2 regions of the Massilia sp. CFBP9012 genome follow, and region 2 is predicted to be linked to the other one. Evidence: predicted binding sites of a transcription regulator. Region 2 holds the regulator's gene; the other holds the start of a gene.
The links. Region 2 encodes HrcA, which represses chaperone genes, less so after heat shock. Its sites were predicted from a motif close to TTAGCACTCNNNNNNNNNGAGTGCTAA; they were not measured.
Positions count from the first base shown of each region.

Region 1: a site for HrcA is predicted at 2,652-2,678, ahead of groES (co-chaperone GroES). Genes of this name have one in related genera too.

Region 1 covers NZ_JAXCWM010000017.1:80,624-87,682, reverse strand. The annotation lists gene SOM61_RS23730 (PEP-CTERM sorting domain-containing protein) at 1-466, shown strand, start outside; gene groL (chaperonin GroEL) at 581-2,227, opposite strand; gene groES (co-chaperone GroES) at 2,268-2,558, opposite strand; gene SOM61_RS23715 (hypothetical protein) at 2,949-3,239, shown strand; gene SOM61_RS23710 (cell division protein ZapA) at 3,236-3,547, shown strand; RNA gene ssrS (6S RNA) at 3,594-3,775, shown strand; gene SOM61_RS23700 (EVE domain-containing protein) at 3,865-4,335, shown strand; gene SOM61_RS23695 (sulfite exporter TauE/SafE family protein) at 4,336-5,139, shown strand; gene SOM61_RS23690 (xanthine dehydrogenase family protein molybdopterin-binding subunit) at 5,132-7,059, opposite strand, start outside.
Region 2 covers NZ_JAXCWM010000005.1:107,110-114,168, reverse strand. The annotation lists gene SOM61_RS09585 (TonB-dependent siderophore receptor) at 1-1,083, opposite strand, end outside; gene hrcA (heat-inducible transcriptional repressor HrcA) at 1,235-2,263, opposite strand; gene SOM61_RS09575 (HAD family hydrolase) at 2,380-3,081, opposite strand; gene SOM61_RS09570 (hypothetical protein) at 3,321-3,905, shown strand; gene SOM61_RS09565 (hypothetical protein) at 3,926-4,567, shown strand; gene SOM61_RS09560 (hypothetical protein) at 4,747-4,914, opposite strand; gene rsmA (16S rRNA (adenine(1518)-N(6)/adenine(1519)-N(6))-dimethyltransferase RsmA) at 5,156-5,929, opposite strand; gene pdxA (4-hydroxythreonine-4-phosphate dehydrogenase PdxA) at 5,940-7,058, opposite strand.

The sequences.
Region 1 (7,059 bases), on a different contig from region 2:
GACGACACCGTCGACCGGGACGCCTGTCGGCAGTACCCCGACGCCGGGAGGTGCCGGCAATGGCAATGCCGGCAGTGGCGACAGTCCTGGCGGCGGCCTGCCTGGCGCCTCGACCCCATCCACGCCGACGCCATCAACGCCGACGCCATCATCGCCGACGCCGGACCCTGGCACCGTCCCGGGCTCCGATCCCGATCCCGGCCCGGGACCCAATCCCGAGTTGTCTCCGCCCACGCCGGGTGTGCCGGGCACGCCGGGAGGTCCCGATACGCCGGGCACGCCAGGCGTTCCGGGCACCCCGGGAAATCCCGGCATCCCTGGCACCCCGGGTGGTCCGCCGGACGACATCGAGGTCGAGCCGAACGACCCGGTCGACGTGCCGGAGCCGGGCACCCTGTGGCTGGGCGGCGCGGCCTTCGCGGCCATGCTGTGGCTGCGTCGCAAGGGGCCGCGCGCCAGGAGCTGAGGTTCCCGCTGCATCAAACAACAAAAAAGCCCGCGAGGTGTGAACCTCGCGGGCTTTTTATCGTGGAAGACTGGCGCGCCGGCGTTGCCGCGGCGCGCCAGGCGACCGGCTGATTTACATCATGCCGTCCATGCCGCCCATGCCGCCCATACCACCCATACCGCCCATGCCGCCGGCTGGCTTGTCTTCAGCCAGTTCCGAGACCATGCAGTCGGTGGTCAGCATCAGGCCGGCGATCGACGCTGCATTCTGCAGGGCCGAACGGGTGACCTTGGCTGGATCCAGCACGCCCATTTCGACCATGTCGCCGTAGGTGCCGTTGGCGGCGTTGTAGCCGTAGTTGCCCGAACCGGCCAACACTGCTGCGACGACGACCGATGGCTCTTCGCCGGCGTTCTGGACGATCATGCGCAGTGGCTCTTCCATGGCGCGCAGGACGATCTTGATGCCTGCGTCCTGGTCTGGATTGTCGCCCTTGACGGTGATGTTGGCGCGAGCGCGCAGCAGGGCCACGCCGCCGCCGGCGACGATGCCTTCTTCCACCGCAGCGCGGGTAGCGTGCAGTGCATCTTCGACGCGTGCTTTCTTCTCTTTCATCTCGACTTCGGTGGCTGCACCGACGCGGATCACGGCAACGCCGCCGGCCAGCTTGGCCACGCGCTCTTGCAGTTTTTCGCGGTCGTAGTCCGAGGTCGCTTCTTCGATCTGGGCGCGGATCTGCTTGACGCGGCCTTCGATCGATTCAGCCTGGCCGGCGCCGTCGATGATGATGGTGTTCTCTTTGCCGACTTCGATGCGCGAAGCCTGGCCCAGTTCTGCCAGGGTGACTTTTTCCAGGGTCAGGCCGACTTCTTCGGCGATGACCTGGCCACCGGTCAGGATGGCGATGTCTTCCAGCATGGCCTTGCGGCGGTCGCCGAAGCCAGGCGCCTTGACGGCGACGGTTTTCAGGATGCCACGGATGTTGTTGACGACCAGGGTCGCCAGCGCTTCGCCTTCGATGTCTTCGGCGACGATGACCAGCGGACGGCCAGCCTTGGCGACTTGTTCCAGTACCGGCAGCAAGTCACGGATGTTCGAGATCTTCTTGTCGCACAGCAGGACGAATGGCTGCTCGTGCACGGCCACTTGCTTGTCCGGGTTGTTGATGAAGTACGGGGACAGGTAGCCGCGGTCGAACTGCATGCCTTCCACGATATCCAGCTCGTCGTTCAGCGACTTGCCGTCTTCCACGGTGATGACGCCTTCCTTGCCCACTTTTTCCATCGCTTCAGCGATGCGCTCGCCGATCGAGGTTTCCGAGTTGGCCGAGATGGCGCCGACTTGTGCGATCTCTTTGGTGGTGGTGGTTGGCTTGGCGATCTTCTTCAGTTCTTCGACGGTGGCGGCGACGGCCTTGTCGATGCCGCGCTTCAGGTCCATCGGGTTCATGCCGGCGGCAACGAACTTCATGCCTTCGCGCACGATGGCTTGTGCCAGCACGGTCGCGGTGGTGGTGCCGTCACCGGCGTTGTCGCTGGTCTTGGAAGCGACTTCCTTGACCATCTGCGCGCCCATGTTCTGGAGCTTGTCTTTCAGTTCGATTTCTTTCGCGACCGAGACACCATCCTTGGTGACGGTCGGGGCGCCGAACGAGCGCTCGAGCACGACGTTGCGGCCTTTCGGGCCCAGGGTGACCTTGACCGCGTTGGCCAGGATATTGACGCCTTCGACCATCTTGGCGCGCGCTGCGTCGCCGAACACTACTTCTTTAGCTGCCATTTGTTATTTCTCCGAATGTTTCGTGAATGGGGTCAGGGAATTACTGCTGGACGACGGCCATGATGTCTTCTTCGCGCATCACGAGCAGTTCTTCGCCATCGACCTTGACGGCCTGGCCGGAGTACTTACCGAACAGCACGCGGTCGCCGACTTTGACTTCCAGCGGACGGACCTGGCCGTTGTCTTGCACTTTGCCGTTACCGATGGCGAGGACTTCGCCTTGGTCTGGCTTCTCTGCCGCGGCATCAGGGATGATCAGGCCAGACGCAGTCTTGGTTTCCTGGTCGAGGCGCTTGACGATTACGCGATCGTGCAGAGGACGAAGGTTCATGCAAAACTCCTTAATATTCAGTGGTTTAACTAGCGTTTTTTTGACATCGCCCCGGCCCTGTGTTCAAGTGCCGCGGCGATCTGCAAAGAGTTGTTAGCACTCTCAGCTAACGAGTGCTAATTATAGGGACGATAACTTGCCTTTTCAAGCGCCTGGCGGTAGATATAGTTTTGTACGCTTGAGCCAGCGCAAGCCGGTGTCGGCCCTGCGCAATGCATTTTTAGCATCTCTTGCCGACAAGTGCAGAACAGGCAAGAGGCGGGCAGCGTACACTGCCTGGCGCTTTCCTGCCGCACGCCAGGCCGCCGCGGCAGGGCCATCCAGACGGGTCTTGCCGCACCGCAGCGCGATTCGGTTGACGGAAAATCCATCTCGATCCTATAGTGTCGAATGATTTCCGAATTCCAAGACCTCTCAGACAAAATCGACCGGCTCGCCCAGCTGACCCAGTCGTTGCGCGCCGAGAACTATTTGCTGCGTCAGGCCAATACCCTGCTCAGCGCCGAGAACCTGGCGTTCAAGGAACGCCTGATCGAGGCCCAGCGCCGGGTCGAGGCCCTGCTCGATGAGCTGCCCAAGCCGCCCGATGAGGACGGCGAAGAGGGCGGGGAAGACGAAGCCGCCGGCGATTCGGCCGGCACGGCAACCGGCGCACCAGGCGATAGTGAGGCAGCACGATGATCCATCTCGACGTCACCATCATGGGCCAGCCCTACCGCCTGGCCTGCCGCGACGGCGAAGAGCGCACCCTGCGTGAGGCGGTGAGCTACCTCGACGGCAAGATGTGCCAGCTGCGCGATTCGGGCAAGGTGAGGGGCACCGACCGCATCGCCGTCATGGCCGCGCTAAGCGTCGCCGCGGAATTCCTGTCGGTGAAGTCGCCGCAGGGGCCGCTGTCGGACATGTCGATCCTCGAGGTCAAGCAAAAGCTGGAAGCGATGCACACGGTGCTCGACAAGGCGCTGGCGCCCCAGGAAAATCTTTTCTGAAAAGCCGAATCCGTTTGACATGCCGCTTCAAAAGAGTACACTGCGCTCTACCCTGCGGTGTTCGAGATTTGCCATATATTCCTTGAACCATTCTTACGCATAGGTCGTGGAACAAGTTCGATGGGAGTGAGCGTCACTCGTTTGACGAACCCGAAATTGATCTGACCGTGACCGCCTTGAACCGTTTTGGTTCAGGATGCCGGCAAAAACGGCACTGGCGGGGGCTAGAATACACAAGCGGTTGCGCACTCTGTACGCAGCCGCTTTTTTTTGTGCGCGCGTCAACCGTGACGGCGCCTTGCAGGGAGAACGGCGCGATGCGCTATTGGTTGATGAAATCCGAACCGGACGAAGTCAGTTTCGACGACGTCCTGTCCGCACCCGGCCAGACCGTGGCCTGGTTCGGCGTGCGCAACTACCAGGCACGCAACTTCATGCGCGACGCGATGGCCGTCGGCGACGGCGTCCTGTTCTATCACTCCAGCTGCGCCGTGCCGGGCGTGGCCGGGCTGGCCGAGATCGCGAGCGGACCCTATCCCGACGCCACCCAGTTCGACCCCTCCAGCCATTACCACGACCCGAAAGCCACCCCGGAAACGCCGCGCTGGATCTCGATCGACGTGCGCGCGCGGGAAGCGGGGCGCTATCTGCCGCTGGCCGAGATGCGCACCGTTCCCGCACTGGACGGCATGGTGCTGCTGCAAAAGGGCAGCCGGCTGTCGATTTCGCCGGTCACCAGATCCGAATGGGATGCGGTCGTCAAACTCGTGCGCGCCAGGGGGGCCTGAATGGATCCCTGGCTGATCCTGGCCCTGCTGACGATGGGCACCTTCGGCGGCTTCGCGGCCGGCCTGCTCGGCATCGGCGGTGGCATGGTGCTGGTGCCCTTCATCACGATGATCTTCACCGCGCGCGGCTTCGCCGACGAACTGGTGGTCCACATGGCGATCGCCACCGCGCTCGGCGTCATCCTGTTTACCTCGATGTCCTCGGTGCGCGCCCACCACAAGCACGGCGCCGTGCTGTGGCCCGTGGTGCGCCTGCTGGCGCCGGGCATCCTGATCGGCTCCTGGATCGGCCCCTGGATCGGCAAGCAGATGAACACCTCGGTGCTGGCCTTTTTCTTCGGCTGCTTCGTCGCCTTTTCGGCCACCCAGATGCTGATCGGGAAGAAGCCGACGGCGGCGCGCGAATTGCCGGGCCGGGCCGGCATGTTCGTCACCGGTGGCCTGATCGGGATTTTGTCGGGACTGGTCGGCGCCGGCGGCGGCTTCGTCTCGGTGCCGTTCATGACGCGCTGTAATGTGCGCATCCATAACGCGGTCGCCACCAGCGCGGCGCTGGGCTTTCCGATCGCGCTCTCGGGCACGCTGTCGAATATGTATTATGGCTGGGGCGAGCCGGGCCTGCCGGCATGGTCGCTGGGCTTCGTCTACCTGCCGGCGCTGGCCATCATCGTGCTGGCCAGCGTGACCATGGCGCCGCTCGGCGCCCGCACCGCGCACAAGATGCCGGTGCGCCAACTGCAGCGCATCTTCGCCGTGATTCTGTATGCGCTGGCGGTGTACATGTTCTGGAAGGCTTTCAACTAGCCTTTCTCATCCTCGCCCGATCCAGTGGCAGGTCGCGCATGCGCAGCCCGCTGGCGTCGAACACCGCGTTGGCGATCGCCGCCGCGGCCGGGCCCTGCGCTGCTTCGCCGGTGCCCAGGAAGGGCTGGCCGGGGCGGTCGATCAGGTGCACGTCGACCTTGTCGGGCACCTGGCCGAAGCGCAGGATCGGGTACGAGGCCCAGTCCACGGTGAGCACGCGCTCGGCGTCGAAACGCACCTGTTCCAGTAAAGTCCAGCTGGCCGACTGATTGACGCCGCCCTCGATCTGGTTGCGCACGCCGTCCGGATTGACGATCTCGCCGCAATCGACGGCGCTCGATACGCGCGTCACGCGCACCAGACCCGTTTCGCGCGCCACCTCCACCTCGACCGCCAGCGCGCAATAGGATGCCAGGTTCTTGTAGCGTGCGAAGGCGAAACCGCGCCCGCGCCGCGCAGTTTTCTTGTAGCCATCCCAGCCGAACTTCGCCGCCGCCAGCTTCACCACCTCGATGGCGCGCGGATCGTCCAGGTGGCGTAGCCGAAACGCGACCGGGTCGACTTTCGCCGCACGCGCCAGTTCGTCCATGAAGCTCTCGATCGCGAACACATTGCAATAGGCGCCCAGGCCGCGCATGGCCGAGGTGCGCAGGACCGCCTTCGGCTGGAAGTGATGGGTCACGCGCGCGTTCGGCAGCCGGTAATAGGGGATGGCGTTGCGGTCGCCGCTGCCTTCCGGCTGCGGGCTGGGTTTCGGCACCGGCGGCGTAAACGGCTTGGCCAGATGCGTGGCTGGCAGCAGGTTGCCGGCCTTGCCGGGACGGGTGTTGTGCGGGGGCGTGAAGACGTCGTACTGCCAGTCGGCGATGCGGCCGTCCGGGCCCAGCGTGGCCGCCACCTGCGCCACCATTGCCGCACCGAACGGCTCCCAGCCGTGTTCGTCCTCGCGCATCCATTGCACCCGCACCGGCCGGCCCGGGAAGGCGCGCGCCAGCAGGGCGGCGTCGGCCGCCACGTCGTCGGCGGCGTTGTGGCCATAGCAGCCCGAGCCCTCGACGTGGATGCAGCGGATTGCGTCCTCCTTTACTCCCAGCAGTTCGGCCAGCGCGCCGCGCAGCGGGAACACGCCTTGCGAGTGGGTCCAGACCGTGTAGCGGTTTTCCACTAGTTGCGCCACGGCGCAGGACGGGCCGATGGAGGCGTGCAGCTGGAAGGGGCGGGTATAGGTGGCCTTGAAGTGCGTGCCTTCGTGCACACGTGCGCCGCGTTCGAGGATGGTCGCCGGTTCGGCCGGCTGGGCCATCACCAGCGCTTTGATGTCGGGATGGACTGGCAGCGCGGCCGGCGTCTCCCAGCGCACGGCGCGCGCGAGCAGCGCGGCGGCTTTCACGGCGCGGTATTCGCCGTCCGCGATCACGGCCAGGAAGCGCCCGTCGCGCACGATTTTCAAGACACCGGGCAGGCGCATGACGGCGGCCGTATCCACCGCGCTCAAAGTCGCCGCCTGCGCGGGCGGGCGCACCACGCGCGCATGCACCATATTCGGCAGGCGCAGGTCCTGCACGTAGGCGGCTCCGCCCGTGACCTTGGCCGGGATGTCGATCCTCGGCAGCGACTGGCCGATTGCGGTCTTGGGGCCGGGAGCGGGCGGCGCCGGCTGCGACGTGGCGCGCAGGTGCAGTTCCTGGCCGGTGACCAGCTGGCCGAAGCTGGCGCGACGGCCGTCAGGGGCGATGAAGGCGCCATCCTTCAATGCCAGGCCGGCCGCGGGCGTTCCAAGGCGCGCCGCCGCCAGCGCGCCCAGGCGCATCCGCACCTGGCCCGCCGCATGGCGCAGCGCGGCGCCGCTGTCCTTCATCGAGTTGCTGCCGGCGGTCATGCCTTCGTCCGGCGTGCGCGCGGTGTCGGCGGTGACGAGCG
Region 2 (7,059 bases):
CGAGCGCTTGGCCGGATCGCTGATGCTGCCTTCCGGTCCGCCCGCCAGGCCTTCGTTCATGCGCGTATTGTCGGTGCCTTCATAGGTCAGCCACAGGCGCGAGGTGGTCGCGCCCCACTTGCCGCGGTGGGTCAGCGCGGCGCTGCGGCGCAGCATGACGTTGGTTTCGGCAGCGGCATTGGCCAGCTCGCCCAGGATCGGGAAGCCGGCCGCATTCACGGCCCGGTCGCCAGCATAGATATTGCCCTGGCGGCTGAAGTTGGATTCGAACTCAAGCACCTGGTCGGGCATGAAGTCCCAGCGCAGCAGGCCGCCGATGTCGCGGTTGCGCACGCCCTCGCGTCCGGCCGGCGGGATCGCGCCGTTGGCGCTGTTGTCCGGCGTGGCGTTCAGCGCCAGCGCGTCGGCGTCGGTCTTGTTGACGTTGCCGAACACGCGGAACGACACCTTGCCGGCCAGCGGACCGGACAGGTTGAAGCCGAGCCGCTTGCTGTCGCCCTCCTCGCTGTGCTCCGGCGCCAGTGCATAGGCGGTGACCGAACCGGTGAGATAGTCGCCCGGCGCCTTGGTGATAATGTTGATCACGCCGCCGGCGGCGCCGGAACCGTAGCGCGCCGCCGCCGGGCCGCGCAGCACCTCGATGCGCTCGACCGCCTCGGCCGGCACCCAGTTGGTGTCGCCGCGCGTGTTGCGCTCGCCGCTGCGGCCCATGCGCACCGAGTTGCGCGAGCTGACCGGCTTGCCATCGACCAGGATCAGGGTGTTTTCCGGGCCCATGCCGCGCAGGTCGATCTGGCGGTTGTTGCCGTATTGGCCGCTGGCGCTGTTGCCGGTCAGGTTGACGCCCGGCATGGTGCGGATCAGCTCGGCCAGGTCATTGGCTGGCGGACGCGCTTCGATATCTTCCGAGGTGATGACCGAGACGCCGATCGCCTGCTTCAGTTCCTGCTCGGCGGTGCCGACGATGTGCACCTGCTGCATCGGCGCGTTGCCGGGGGTCTGCTGGGCCATGGCCGGCAGCCCGACCAGCGCCAGTCCGATTGCCGCGGCCAGCGGCGTCATGCGTATTGCTGTCAGTTTCATCCCTCTTGTTCCTGTTATTTGACTGTTCTGTGGGCAAGCCGGAATGCTCCGGCTCAATGCAATTGAGAATCATACTCATTTGCATTTCAAAAACTATGTCAAATTGTGGCGAGAGGGTTGCCAGCCTTGCACTGGCTTAAGTTTTTGCGATTCAGGAGTGGCTGAGGGCGTTCGACAGCAGCTTGGCCGTGATGTCGACGATCGGGATCACTCTTTCATAGGCCATCCGCGTCGGGCCGATCACGCCCAGGGTGCCGACGATGCGGCCATCGACCGCATACGGCGCCGTCACCACGCTCATCTCGTCCATCGGCACCAGCTTCGATTCGCCGCCGATGAAGATCTGCACGCCGCCGGCCTTGCTCGAGACGTCGAGCAATTGCATGAGGCCCGTTTTTTGCTCGAACATCTCGAACATCTGGCGCAGCGAGCTCATGTTGGACGACAGGTCGGACACCGACAGCAGGTTGCGCTCGCCGGAGATGACCATATCGTCGCCCTCGGCCATCGCCTCGCTGCCGGCCTCGACCGCCGCCTGCATCAGGCGGCCCATATCGTCGCGCAATTGCTGCAGCTCGCCGCTCAGGCGCTTGCGCACCGCGTCGAAGGACAGGCCGGCGAAGTTCTGGTTCAGGTAGTTGGCCGACTGGGTCAGTTGCGACGGAGAGTAATCCTGATCGAGCAGCAGCAGCCGGTTCTGGACGTCGCCGCGCGGATCGACGATCACGAGCAGGATGCGCTTTTCGCCCAGGCGCAGGAATTCGATCTGCTGGAACACCGACTCGCGGCGCGGGCTCTGCACCACGCCGGCGAATTGCGACAGCGAGGACAGCATCTGCGCCGCGTTGGCGATCAGTTTCTGCGGTTGCAGGTTGGACAAGGGCTGCGGCAAACGCATGCGCTCGGCATCGACCGTCTTGTCGTCGATCGGCCCCACCGTCAGCAGGGTGTCGACGAACACGCGGTAGCCGCGCGGGGTCGGGATGCGGCCGGCCGAGGTGTGCGGGCTGGCGACGAAGCCCATCTCCTCGAGGTCGGCCATGACGTTGCGGATGGTGGCTGGCGACAACTCCAGGCCTGGCAGCTTGGACAGCGCGCGCGAGCCTACCGGCTGGCCGTCGGCGATATAGCGCTCGACGAGGGCTTTGAGCAGGGTGTGGGCGCGTTGGTCGAGTTGCATGATTCCAGGAAACGTTCGATGCTCGTATTAAGTGTGTGCATTATAGGCAGGTTGAGACGTGGCACGGGCAGCGCAAGGCTTGCTGTGACGCATGTCCAACGCTCTAGCCCGCGTCTTTACAGCGATTCAAGCCAATCGAGCAGTGCGTCGAGGCTGGCCACTTCGACGTCGGGCCGGACTTCATGGGCCAGTTCGTTGACCTTGCCGGTCCGGTTCATCCAGGCCGCGCGCAGGCCGGCGCTCTGGGCGCCCTGGACGTCCAGCAACAGGTCGTCGCCCACGTACAGGGTCTCGTTCGGCTCGACGCCGAGCGCGGCGCAGCCGGCAAGAAAGATGCCGGGGTCGGGCTTGGCGCGGCCGAACTCGCGCGCCGCCACCGAGGCCTGGAAATGATGGGCCAGGCCGATGGTCTGCAGGTCGGCCACGCCGTTGGTGACCGAGCCGACCAGCGCATGGCGCTTCAGGCGCGCAAGGCCCGGCACGACATCCTTATAGGGCGTCACGGCATTGCGGGCGGCAAAGAACACCGTCATCGCCAGTTCGGCCTTGCCGGGATCCTCGCCCACCTGTTCGAAGGCGGCGACCAGGCCGGCATGGCGCAGCGCGCCCAGGTCGATCCCGAACTCGGGGCGCGCGGCCAGGAGTTCCAGGCGCGCCGCCCGCAGGCTGTCGATCGTGAAGCGTTCGGCCACCCGCGGCGCGTGCTCGCCGAGCCAGGCATACAACAGTTTTTCGGCTTCCAGGATCACGGGCGCGATCGGCCACAGGGTATCGTCGAGGTCGAACAGGACGGCTTTCGGCCAGGGTTGGCGGGTCATCGGCTTCCAGACTAGGGGGAAAAGGTGCGTCCCAAGCATAGCGATGCGCCAGTCCGAATGCAATGCGCACGCCGCCTGCACTCTGGAATATTGCCTTTGTTGAATTATGGTTACACCAAGATACAAAACCAAATACGCCCGAAATGGACCAGCTGCTTGCCAAATGGACTAAAATGTTGAGCGATTTTTCTATTCTCACCGCGCAGCTGCGCTTTCCCGCTAGATTTTTTGGAGATGTTATGAAGAGTTCCTACCTGCGTGCCGGCGCGGCGCTGGCCTGCGCGGTCGCACTGTCTGCCTGCGGCGGAAGCGATGGCCAGCTGGAGCTGGGCGGCACGTTCGAAGGTGTGACCAAGCCTGGCCTGGTCGTGACCAGCGGCGGCCAGGAGAAGGCAATCACGCCGCCGGCCAATGGTTCCGGCCAGGGGCGATGGGCGTTCGATAACCTGATCTCGACCGACGACCGCTATAGCGTCGATTTCAAGTCCAAGCCGTCGAACGTCAAGGATTGCAAGATCGCCAATCCGAGCGGCCGTGCGGGCTACCACGTCTACACCGTCTACATCACGTGTGAGCTCAACCGCCATGCGCTGTCCGGCAGCGTCAGCAACCTGAAGGGCAGTCTGGTCCTGGTCAACGGCGCCGACCGGGTGACCGTGCAGGCTGGCGCCACCGCGTTCAAGATGGCCGACGTCGCTGAAGATTCGCCGTACGGCGTCGCGGTCCTGGAACAACCAGCCGGCCAGACCTGCACCGTCAGCAATGGCAGCGGCACCATTGGCCCGGCCCCCGTCACCAATGTGGCGGTTACCTGCACCCCTTAATTTTCCCTGGAGCGTTACGCATGAAGTCTTCCCTGATCCGTCCGGCGCTCGCGCTGGCGCTGGCCGCGGGCCTGGCCGGCTGTGGCGGCAGCGACAAAGCCGAGTTCGTCGTCAAAGGCACGATCACCGGCATCGTTTATCCGGGCGCCGTCCTGACTACCAATGGCATGGAAATCGCCATTGCGCCGCCAGCCACCCCTCGTGCGACGGTCAGTTTCTCATTCCCGAACACGCTCGAGTACGGCGATGTTTACGATGTGGCGTTCAAAAGTTTCCCGGCCAATCAGAAATGCGACACACCGCAAGGGTCGTTTGATAATCGGAGAGATACCGCCGGTCGCCTGGCGGAGATCAACATCACCTTCGCATGCGCGGTCGATATCTATACGATCGGCGGTACGGTGAGCGGCCTGACCGCCGACGGCCTGGTGCTGGCCAATGGCAGTACCGGGGGTACTTTCTCGATCGCCAAACCGGCCGCAGGAGTCACGACGCCGATCAGCTACGTCTTCGCCGGGGCGGTTGAATACGATCAGACCTATGGCGTGACCGTCCTCACCCAGCCGACCGGTCAGGTTTGCACCGTCGCGAATGCCACCGGCACCATGAAGGCTGCAAACGTCACCAATATCAACGTCACCTGCGAGGCCGCACGGAGCTGATCAGATATACACAATTCTTATGTCGAGTATTTGAAAGGAAAATTGGATTTATATGCTGTCACGCAGCATAATAACTCCTGTCTCCTCCAACTCTCCTCAGAAAAGAATTGGATTTCAGCCCGCTCCTCTGGAGTGGGCTTTTTTTTGCCCGCGGGGTTCATCGAAACAGTTCCAGGCGCTCAGCGGGCGGCGCTGACCTTCACGACGGCGATCTTTTCCATGCCGACCGACACCTGCGACTGGTAAGCCTCCGCCGAGCGCGCATTGGCGGCGACGGCGTAGCTGCTGAAGCCGGCGAGGATGGCGGCGGCGATGAAGATGGCTTCCATGTGCTTGAGGACGTTCATGATGTGCTCCCTGTTGGTCGGTTGAGGCGCCGGATCGGCTGTCCATGTGAGCACTATAAGAAATTGGCCTGCAGCCCTCCAGCGGCATGCGACAGACTGCGTAAATGGGCGACCGAGCCCCCGAAAATACGTGATAACCCGTATGCTGCGGCGCAGCAGGATATGTCCGGACGAAAAAAAGCGCCGGCGGGCGGCGCTGATGGTGTTGAACGCGTGTACGGCGAAGCCGTACACCCTACGCTCAAGATACGGGTAAATTGGCCAGCGCCACGTACTGCTCCAGGCTGACCGCTTCCGGACGCACGCCCGGATCGATGCCGGCCTCGACGAGCTGTGCTTCGGTGAACATGCCGGCCACGCAGTTGCGGATGACCTTGCGCCGCTGCGAGAAGGCCTTGGCCACCACCGCCTCCAGGCGCTTGCCGTCGCATGCCAGCCGGCGGCGGGTAGGCACCATGCGCACGATGGCCGACTCGACTTGCGGCGGCGGATCGAAGGCGGTCGGCGGCACGATGAACAGCATGGCCATGTCGTAGCGCCACTGCAACATCACCGACAGGCGGCTGTAGGCCTTGGTGCCAGGCTCGGCCACCATGCGCTCGACCACCTCCTTCTGCAACATGAAATGCTGGTCTTCGACCAGCTCGGTGAATTCGGCCAGGTGGAATAGCAGCGGACTGGAAATGTTGTACGGCAGGTTGCCGACCACGCGCAGCTTTTGCCCTTCCGGCACCGGAATCGACCCGAAATCGAATTTGAGCGCATCGCCCGAATGCACGGTGAGGCGCTCGCGCGGATAGGCTTTTTCGAGGCGCGCCACCAGGTCGCGGTCCAGCTCGACGACGTGCATGTGGTCGAGCGACTTGAGCAGCAGCGCCGTCATCGCCGCCAGGCCCGGGCCGATCTCGACCATTGCCTGGCCGCTTTGCGGCCCGATGGCGTCGATAATATCGGTAAGGACCTGCTTGTCGGTCAGGAAGTTCTGGCCGAAGCGCTTGCGTGCGACGTGTTTCATGCTTGCTTTCTTAATTATTCGTGGTGGCGGCTGCGCGGCGCGCGGCCACCATGTGCATGGCGGCGCGGATCGCCTCTTCCATGCTGCCGCAATCGGCCAGGCCCAGGCCCTGGGCCGCCAGGTCGAGAGCCGTGCCGTGGTCGACCGAAGTGCGGATCAGGGGCAGGCCCAGGGTGACGTTGATGCCGCGTCCGAAGGTCGCGTGCTTGAGCACCGGCAAACCCTGGTCGTGGTACATCGCCAGCACGCAATCGGCATCCTGCAGGTATTTGGGCTGGAACAGGGTGTCGGCCGGATAGGGGCCTCGCGCATCGATGCCACGGCTTTTCGCAGCGTCGAGCACCGGCGTGATGACGTCGATCTCTTCGCGGCCCAGGTAACCGTTCTCGCCAGCGTGCGGATTCAGGCCGGTGACCAGGATCACGGGCGCCGCGATGCCGAATTTATCGCGCAGGTCGGCGTGCAGGATGTCCAGTACCTGGGTCAGGTTGTCGCGCGTGAGCGCGCCCGGCACGTCCTTCAAGGGCAGATGGGTGGTGGCCAGGGCGACGCGCAGGTAGGGCTGGTCGCCGCCTGGCGATCCGGCCAGCATCATCACCACCTTGGCCGTGCCGGTCTTCTCGGCCAGGTATTCGGTGTGCCCTGAAAACGCGATGCCGGCGTCGTTGATCGTACTTTTTTGCAGCGGCGCGGTGACGATGGCGTCAAACCAGCCGCAGCCGCACCCTTCGATCGCCAGGTCCAGCGTGGCCAGCACGGCAAGACCATTGTCGGGATCGAGCTGGCCCGGCACCACGTGCGCGGCCAGCGGCACGTCGATCACCGCCAGGCGCTGGGCGCCGAAATGCGGCAGGCCGCCATTGCGCAGCGCCTGGGTCGACAACGCCGACAGGCGGATGGCGGGATCGATCAGGCTGGCGGTGAGCGCCAGGAAGGCGGCGTCGCCGACCAGTACGCAATTGGCCTGCTCGCGCAGGGCCCAGGCGGCGCGGATCGCGATCTCGGGGCCGATGCCGGCGGGCTCGCCGACGGTGATCGCCAAGGTTGGACGAGATGCGGGGCGAGATGCGGACCCCGATGCCGCCGACTGCGGCGCCAACGGGCGCCCAAGCGCCTGTGGCGCCGCCATG